Regions from separate parts of the Buttiauxella sp. AC142 genome, predicted to be linked through region 1. Evidence: predicted binding sites of a transcription regulator. Region 1 holds the regulator's gene; the other holds the start of a gene.
The links. Region 1 encodes sigma-54, which starts transcription at its own class of promoters, with help from an activator protein. Its sites were predicted from a motif close to GTTGGCACANNTTTCGCTNT; they were not measured.
Positions count from the first base shown of each region.

Region 2: a site for sigma-54 is predicted at 2,942-2,961, ahead of AC0IWZ_RS12850 (branched-chain amino acid ABC transporter substrate-binding protein). Genes of this name have one in related genera too.

Region 1 covers NZ_CEEDCH010000001.1:4,010,473-4,014,894, forward strand. The annotation lists gene kdsC (3-deoxy-manno-octulosonate-8-phosphatase KdsC) at 1-18, shown strand, start outside; gene lptC (LPS export ABC transporter periplasmic protein LptC) at 15-590, shown strand; gene lptA (lipopolysaccharide ABC transporter substrate-binding protein LptA) at 559-1,122, shown strand; gene lptB (LPS export ABC transporter ATP-binding protein) at 1,129-1,854, shown strand; gene rpoN (RNA polymerase factor sigma-54) at 1,903-3,336, shown strand; gene hpf (ribosome hibernation promoting factor) at 3,359-3,646, shown strand; gene ptsN (PTS IIA-like nitrogen regulatory protein PtsN) at 3,729-4,220, shown strand; gene rapZ (RNase adapter RapZ) at 4,274-4,422, shown strand, end outside.
Region 2 covers NZ_CEEDCH010000001.1:2,751,947-2,756,368, forward strand. The annotation lists gene livM (high-affinity branched-chain amino acid ABC transporter permease LivM) at 1-557, opposite strand, end outside; gene AC0IWZ_RS12845 (ABC transporter permease subunit) at 569-1,483, opposite strand; gene AC0IWZ_RS12850 (branched-chain amino acid ABC transporter substrate-binding protein) at 1,653-2,774, opposite strand; tRNA gene AC0IWZ_RS12855 (tRNA-Asn) at 3,305-3,380, shown strand; gene AC0IWZ_RS12860 (RluA family pseudouridine synthase) at 3,518-4,216, shown strand.

The DNA.
Region 1 (4,422 bases):
AAAGGGCTATCTATATGAGTAAGACCAGACGTTGGGTTATCATCCTGCTTTCATTGCTGGTGCTGATTTTGATCGGTGTGAATCTGGTAGACAAAGATGCCGTTGCGCCTCCAACAGTGAACACGAATGAACCAACCTATAAAAGTGAACATTCCACGACTCTCGCCTACAGTCCTGAAGGGGCTTTAAATTACCGACTGGTTGCTGAGCACGTTGAATATTTTTCCGAAACCGCCGTTTCGTGGTTCACCAATCCGGTGATGACGCAATACGACGAAAACAAAGTCGCCACCTGGTCATTACGAGCAGATCGCGCCAAACTTACTAACGATCGGATGCTGTATCTGTATGGGAATGTGGTGCTTACAGCTCTGACGCCAGATTCGCAGCTACGCAAAATTACCACGGATAATGCGCAGGTTAATTTAGTCACTCAGGATGTTGCCTCTGATGACCAGGTAACCTTGTACGGAACCAGCTTTAACTCCACCGGCCTCAAAATGCGTGGTAATTTACGCAGCAAAAATGCCGAGCTGATTGAAAAGGTTAGAACATCTTATGAAATCCAGAATAAACAAACTCAGCCGTAATTTAGTACTGACCAGTACGCTTTTAGCCGCCAGTTTTTCGGCATTTGCGCTGACCGGTGATACCGATCAGCCGATTCACATTGAATCTGACCAACAGTCGCTGGATATGCAAGGCAACGTCGTCACCTTCACCGGCAATGTGGTTGTGACGCAAGGTAGTATCAAGATTAATGCCGATAAAGTCGTTGTCACACGCCCCGGCGGCGAGCAAGGTAAAGAAGTGATTGATGGCTACGGTAATCCAGCCACTTTCTATCAGATGCAAGATAGCGGCAAACCCGTTAGCGGCCACTCATCGACTATGCACTATGAGCTGCAAAACGATTTTGTCGTGCTGACCGGCAATGCCTATCTGGAGCAGGTCGATAGCAATATTAAAGGCGACAAAATTACTTACCTCGTTAAAGAGCAGAAAATGCAGGCCTTTAGCGAAAAAGGTAAACGTGTTACGACCGTTCTGGTTCCTTCTCAGTTGCAGAAAAAAGACGGCAAGGCTCCGGCACCCGCCCCTGCGCAGAAAAAGAGTAACTAATTCGTTATGGCTACTTTAATTGCAAAAAATCTCGCTAAAGCCTACAAAGGCCGCCGCGTTGTAGAAGACGTTAGTCTGACCGTTAAATCAGGTGAGATTGTCGGTTTGCTCGGCCCTAACGGTGCAGGGAAAACCACCACTTTTTATATGGTGGTCGGTATTGTTCCGCGTGATGCGGGCAACATTATTATTGATGATGAAGACATCAGCCTGCTGCCGCTTCATGCACGTGCACGACGTGGTATTGGGTACTTGCCTCAAGAAGCGTCTATTTTCCGCCGTTTAAGCGTGTTCGATAACTTAATGGCCGTGCTGCAAATCCGTGATGATCTTTCTACCGAGCAGCGTGAAGACCGCGCCAATGAGCTAATGGAAGAGTTCCACATTGAGCATTTGCGTAATAGCCTCGGGCAATCTTTGTCCGGTGGTGAGCGTCGCCGTGTTGAAATTGCTCGCGCATTGGCTGCAAATCCAAAATTTATTCTTTTGGATGAACCTTTTGCAGGTGTTGACCCAATTTCCGTTATCGACATCAAGCGAATCATCGAGCATTTACGCGACAGCGGGCTTGGGGTGCTGATAACTGACCATAACGTACGCGAAACGTTAGCCGTATGTGAACGCGCTTACATCGTAAGCCAGGGCCATTTAATCGCCCACGGCACGCCAGCTGAGATCCTGGAAGACGAGCATGTTAAACGCGTGTATCTGGGCGAAGAGTTCAGACTCTGATAGGGTAGGAATAATTAACGATTACACCTGAGGAAGTTCGCTCTGAATATGAAGCAAGGTTTGCAATTACGGCTCAGCCAACAACTTGCTATGACGCCACAGTTACAGCAGGCAATTCGTCTGTTGCAGCTGTCGACGTTAGAATTACAGCAGGAACTTCAGCAAGCACTGGAAAGTAACCCGCTGCTTGAGCAAACCGATCTGCATGAAGAAATTGAAACTCAGGAAGTTCGTGAAAATGAAGCGTTAGATACTCGTGAGGCACTCGAACAAAAAGAGATGCCCGACGAGTTACCGTTGGATACCAGCTGGGACGAAATTTACACCGCAGGTACGCCATCGGGAACCGGAACTGACTATATAGACGACGAGTTACCGGTTTATCAGGGAGAAACTACCCAGTCACTCCAGGATTACCTGATGTGGCAGGTCGATCTCACCCCGTTTTCTGATACCGACACCGCGATTGCAACGTCTATTGTTGATGCCGTTGACGAAATGGGCTATCTGACCGTTTCGCTGGATGAAATTCTCGAAAGCATGGGCGATGAAGAAATCACCCTCGACGAAGTGGAAGCGGTGCTCAAACGCGTGCAACGCTTCGATCCTGTCGGCGTCGCCGCACGCGACCTTCGTGATTGCCTCCTGATACAGCTTTCACAATTCGCGCGAGAAACACCCTGGCTAACCGAAGCTCGCCTGATTGTCAGCGAACATCTCGACTTGCTCGCCAACCATGATTTCCGCAGCCTGATGCGCGTCACGCGTCTGAAAGAAGAAGTGCTGAAAGAGGCGATGTGCCTGATTCAGTCGCTTGATCCGCGTCCGGGCCAGTCCATTCAGACCAGCGAACCAGAGTATGTAATCCCTGATGTGTTGGTCAAAAAAACTCAGGGCCGCTGGACGGTAGAACTCAACGCCGACAGCATCCCACGTCTAAAAATAAATCAACAGTACGCTGCTATGGGCACCAATGCCCGCAATGACAGCGACTCACAATTTATTCGCAGTAACCTGCAAGAAGCGAAGTGGCTGATCAAAAGCCTTGAAAGCCGCAATGATACCTTGCTGCGGGTTAGCCGCTGCATCGTTGAACAGCAGCAAGGCTTTTTTGAGTTCGGTGCAGAGCATATGAAACCGATGGTTCTTGCTGATATCGCCCAAGTGGTCGAAATGCACGAATCCACCATTTCCCGCGTGACCACGCAAAAGTATTTGCACAGTCCGCGAGGCATTTTTGAATTGAAGTATTTCTTCTCAAGTCATGTCAATACCGAGGGCGGTGGTGAAGCCTCGTCCACGGCTATTCGGGCTTTGGTGAAGAAGTTAATTGCTGCGGAAAACCCTGCGAAACCGCTGAGTGATAGCAAGTTAACGACTATGCTATCGGATCAGGGGATCATGGTGGCACGCCGCACTGTTGCGAAGTACCGAGAGTCTTTATCCATACCACCGTCAAACCAGCGTAAACAACTGGTGTGACTTAACCGATAAGGAAGACACTATGCAGCTCAACATTACAGGACAAAACGTCGAAATCACTGACGCACTGCGCGATTTTGTGAGCACGAAGTTTGCCAAACTGGAGCAGTACTTCGATAGGATTAACCAAGTCTATATTGTGTTAAAAGTGGAAAAAGTCACGCATATTGCCGACGCAACACTTCATATCAATGGTGGTGAAATACATGCCAGCGCTGAAGGGCAGGATATGTATGCGGCGATTGACGGTCTGATTGATAAACTGGCGCGCCAGCTAACCAAACATAAAGATAAACTAAAACAACACTGATAATCCAGGCAACGGTTTTGGCATTCACGGCTCGTTACGGAAGTAACGGGCCGTTGCCACAACAGAGTGCTTAGGTGAACTTATGATGAACAACGATTCTGCTCTACAACTTAGTAATGTCCTGAACAAAGAATGTACCCGTAGCAATGTACATTGCCAAAGTAAGAAGCGTGCGCTGGAAATTATCAGTGAACTCGCGGCGAAACAGCTCGGTCTGCCACCTCAAGTCGTTTTTGAGGCGGTACTGACGCGTGAGCGAATGGGTAGTACCGGTATCGGCAATGGTATCGCCATTCCTCACGGAAAACTGGAAGAAGATACCACCCGCGCCGTAGGGGTGTTTATTAAACTGGAAACCCCTATCGCGTTTGATGCTATTGATAATCAGCCGGTCGACCTGATGTTTGCGCTACTTGTTCCGGCCGATCAGACAAAAACACATTTGCACACTTTGTCTTTGGTAGCAAAACGTCTCGCGGACAAAACGATTTGCCGACGCCTGCGTTCAGCGCAGAGCGATGAAGAGCTTTATCAGATCATTACCGAAACCGAACATGGTAGTGAAAGTGAATAATCTGGCTGCGGTCATGTGCGTGCCACAGCAAGAGAAGTTGGGGGAGTGATAAAATGGTGCTGATGATTGTCAGCGGCCGCTCTGGTTCAGGGAAGTCTGTAGCCTTGCGTGCACTAGAAGATATGGGATTCTACTGTGTAGATAACCTGCCAGTGGTGCTGTTGCCTGATCTTGCCAAAACTCTCGCAGAGCGACAGATTTC
Region 2 (4,422 bases), 1.3 Mb from region 1:
GCCGCCATCAGTGCCGAAAGCGGCAGCATCGACCAGAAACCCAAACCGAGGTACTGGTAGCCGAGCGCCAGGCCATACGCGCCTATCGCGTAAAAAGCGACGTACCCTAAGTCCAGCAATCCGGCGAGGCCAACGACAATATTTAAACCTAAACCGAGCAGAACATAGATCAGCCCGAGAATCGCCACGGTCAGCACATATTTGGTGGCAACAAACGGGAAGCAAACCGCCAGCACCAACACCAGCGGGATTATCCAGCGCAGACGACTTTTATAGTCCGGCGGGCGCACATACACGCCTGAGTTATCGGTTTCAAAGCGGCTGAGAAAGCGGGTTCCCACTCCGGTTGTCAAGAAAGCGCTCAACAGAAAACGCCCGGCCATCACCGCCGCGATAATCATCACCAGGCGCTGGCCGTCGAAGTTAAAACTGTAACCATCCAGCACCACACCGACAATCGGGCCAAAAATGATTAACGCCACCAGACCGGCGAAAACCGCATCCAGCAAGCAGCGTTTGAGGGAAAAACCTTCATGCAATACCGTTTCTGCTGTCATTTTTTGCTCCCTCACACTTTGGCAACGATCGGGCGACCAAGCAGCCCTTGCGGCCGGAAAATGAGGATCACCACCAGCAACCCAAACGAGAAGACATCTTTATAATCAGAATTCACCATGCCGGAGAATTGCGCCTCGGCAATTCCCAGAATCAGGCCGCCTAACATCGCGCCGGGTAACGAGCCAATCCCCCCGAGCACCGCCGCCGTGAACGCTTTAATGCCGATGATAAACCCGGCGTAGAAATCAAAAGTGCCGTAGTTCATGGTGATTAACACGCCCGCCAGCCCGGCCATGGACGCGCCAATCACAAATACAATCGAGATAATTCGGTCGGTGTTAATCCCCAGAATCGAGGCCATTTTGCGGTCTTGCTGCACCGCGCGGCACATGCGCCCCAGACGTGTGTTACCGATGATCCAGGTGAGCAGCAACATGCCAGCAAACGAGGCAATCAAAATAAACACTTTGGTGTAGGTGATTTGCACAAAACCTTCGCCAATATGGAAGCGGAACACGCCGTCAAGCATGGTGGGAATGCCCTGCTGGCGCGGCCCCTGGCTGATTTGCGCGTAGTTTTGCAGGATGAGCGACATGCCGATTGCGGAAATCAGCGGCGCTAAACGTGTGGAGTTGCGCAGCGGTTTGTAGGCGATGCGCTCAATCGTCCAGCCATATACGCCCGTCACCACAATGGTGAATACCAGCGTGCCGAGGATTAATAACGGGAACGAGTGAATGCCGAAGAACGACAGCAGCGCCAGGCCGATGGCGCACAGATACGCGGAGATCATATACACTTCGCCGTGCGCGAAGTTAATCATGCCAATAATGCCGTAAACCATGGTGTAGCCGATGGCTATCAACCCGTAAACGGACCCTAGCGTTAAGCCATTTATCAATTGTTGCAGGAAGAAGGCATCCATAGTTTGGCAGTCTCTTTTGGTGGCTGCGTCTGGACGACGCAGCCAGAATTAATAAGGCGTCATTGTTGCAGCCAGTTTGGATACGGCCAGCGCGGAAGAACCGGAGCGTACATGAAGTACGTGAGGATTCTGAGCACTGCCCGGATTCAAAATGGCAAATAAAATAGCCTTATTGGACTTCTTTGTATTTACCCTGCGCATCCCACTGATAAACCACATAATCTGAGACTTTTAAGTCGCCCTTCTCATCCCAGGCTTTTTTACCCATCACGGTATCCACCGGATTGGCTTTTAACCAGGCGCTGGCTTTGGCGGAATCGGTGCCGCCTGTGGCTTTGAAGGCCGCAGCAATTGCCTGAACGGATGCGTAGGAATAGAGGGTGTAGCCTTCTGGCTCGAATTTGCTGGAGCGGAATTTATCAATAACGGCTTTGCCGTCCGGGATCAAACGCGGATCTTTCCCGAAGGTCATGTAGATACCGTTGGTGTATTGTGGGCCGCCTGCGGCTGTGACCATCTCTTCGTTTACGATACAGTCGCCGGAGAAGAATTTGGCCTGCACGCCCTGTTCACGCATCTGGCGCACCAGCGGCCCGGCTTCCGGATGGCAACCGCCGAAGAACACCACGTCGGGTTTTTGCGCACTGATTTTTGTCACCAGCGCGTTAAAGTCTTTTTCGCCGCGCGACAAACCTTCATACATCACGTCATTGACGCCACGTTTGGCGAGCGCGGCTTTGGTCGCATCGGCCAGCCCCTGCCCGTAAGTGTCTTTATCGTGAATGATCACCACGCGTTTAGCTTTGAGCTTATCAATAATGAAATCGCTGGCGACCTTTCCTTGCTGGTCATCACGCCCGCACATGCGGAACATATCGTTCATCTTGCGCTCGGTGATAAGCGGGTTCGTTGACCCTGGAGTGATAGCCAGGATCCCCGCGTCGTTATACACCTCGGACGCAGGCATAGTGGAAGATGAGCAGAAATGGCCAACCACAGCTTTCACTTTATCCTGATCCACCAGACGGTTAGCGACGGACACCGCCTGTTTCGGCTCACAAGCATCATCACCCTGCACCAGTTTGATTTTTTCGCCGTTAATCCCGCCTGCGGCGTTGATGTCTTCAGCGGCCTGCGTCGCGCCATGCCAGTATTGATCGCCATAAGTGGCGTTCGGCCCGGTGAATGGCCCGGCAACACCAATCACAATATCGGCCTGGGCGGAGAACGCCGTCACCAGACAACCTGCCAACACAAGAGAAAGAGGACTTCTGATTAATTTCAGCGACATTTGTATGTTCCTTAGCAAAGAAGCAAAGAGGTTTATGCACAACGGTTTAAGACCATTCACAAGCAAAAACACGAACGAGTACAAATTGGACTATCCAGACAAAATCCTGTGATTTACGGCGGGGTTTCCTTACGGGGTATCCTTACGATTTTCACGGCCCTGAACATTAAGCAAAATGGTTGCCAATGTTGTTAACCGAATGTCATTGTTTCGACATATGTCAGTATAGAGCGCGGTTGAAAGCGGCCCGGTATCACAGATTGAAATTACAGCGGGGATCACATCTGCTTAACAATAAAGCAGAAAAGTTGAGAATTACGCCGCTTTGCACCAATAAAGAGCTTACTGATGAAGTGGTTAATCATGCTTAAGGAGTTGAGTTTGCGTGAAATGAGCAATGGATGATTAAGACAAGGACAATTCGCCTTAATACTCAACAAGTTGACTATAAAAAGAGCAAACAAAATTCTTTTTCGCGAACCCTTTGACATGCCCCCTGCTTCTCGTTAATATGCGCCCCGTTACACAATTCCTCTGTAGTTCAGTCGGTAGAACGGCGGACTGTTAATCCGTATGTCACTGGTTCGAGTCCAGTCAGAGGAGCCAAATTCGAAAAGCCTGCTTAGGAAACTAAGCAGGCTTTTTTTGTGTCTGATGATTGGGGCTAAAAGCCGAATAACCCAATTCGCCTGTCGGTTTAAAGTTCGCTATCATCCGCTTCCACTCTCCGTCCAGGCAGTCTGATGTCTACCATTATCGATAATTTTATTGCCCCGCCGTGCCATGAGCAGATTGAGACGCTCTATCAGGACGAACATCTGGTATTGATCAATAAACCTACCGGGTTACTCAGCCTCTCGGGGAAAAACCCGCAGAATCTCGATTCAGTGCATCATCGTCTGGTACAAGAATTCCCCGGCTGCACCCTGGTGCATCGCCTGGATTTCGGGACTTCCGGGCTGATGGTGATTGCGCGCAATAAAGCTATCAACGCCGCTCTATGCCAACAATTCAGCCAGCGCGCAGTCACCAAAGCCTACAGTGCGCTGCTCTGTGGGCATGTGAGCGACAACAACGGGGTGATAGACGCAGCGATTGCCAAAGATCCGGCGCTGTTCCCGCTGATGTCGATTTGCGCCATCAACGGCAAGCCTGCACGTTCTGGCTATCGGGTCGTTGAACGCTTTTACCGTGAGCGGGAAGACGGGGCGTTACTGCCATTGACGCGGGTAGAACTTACCCCGGAAACCGGGCGTACTCATCAACTTCGCATTCACTGCCAGCAATTGGGCCACCCTATTTTGGGCTGCGACCTATACGGCGGCCTTCTGTTGCCAGGAACTGAACACACCCCGCGGCTAATGCTGCACGCCAGTGAGCTGGATTTTGTTCATCCGGTCAGTGGTGAGTTGATTAAAGCACGCAATGCGAGTCCGTTTTGAGTAAGGACAAAAACTTTCACGCCACGCTCCGCCGCTTTATCCAACGCGGCAACAATCTTCGGTGCTTTGAACTCATAAGCCATCATTTCAATCGTTTTCCACAACCCGCCTTCAAATCATGATCTTCCACGCAAGTAAATTTTCTGATTCCTGATGTAAAAACTTTTGGAAAAAAACTGAAATTCAAGCGACATATGCAGAACTTG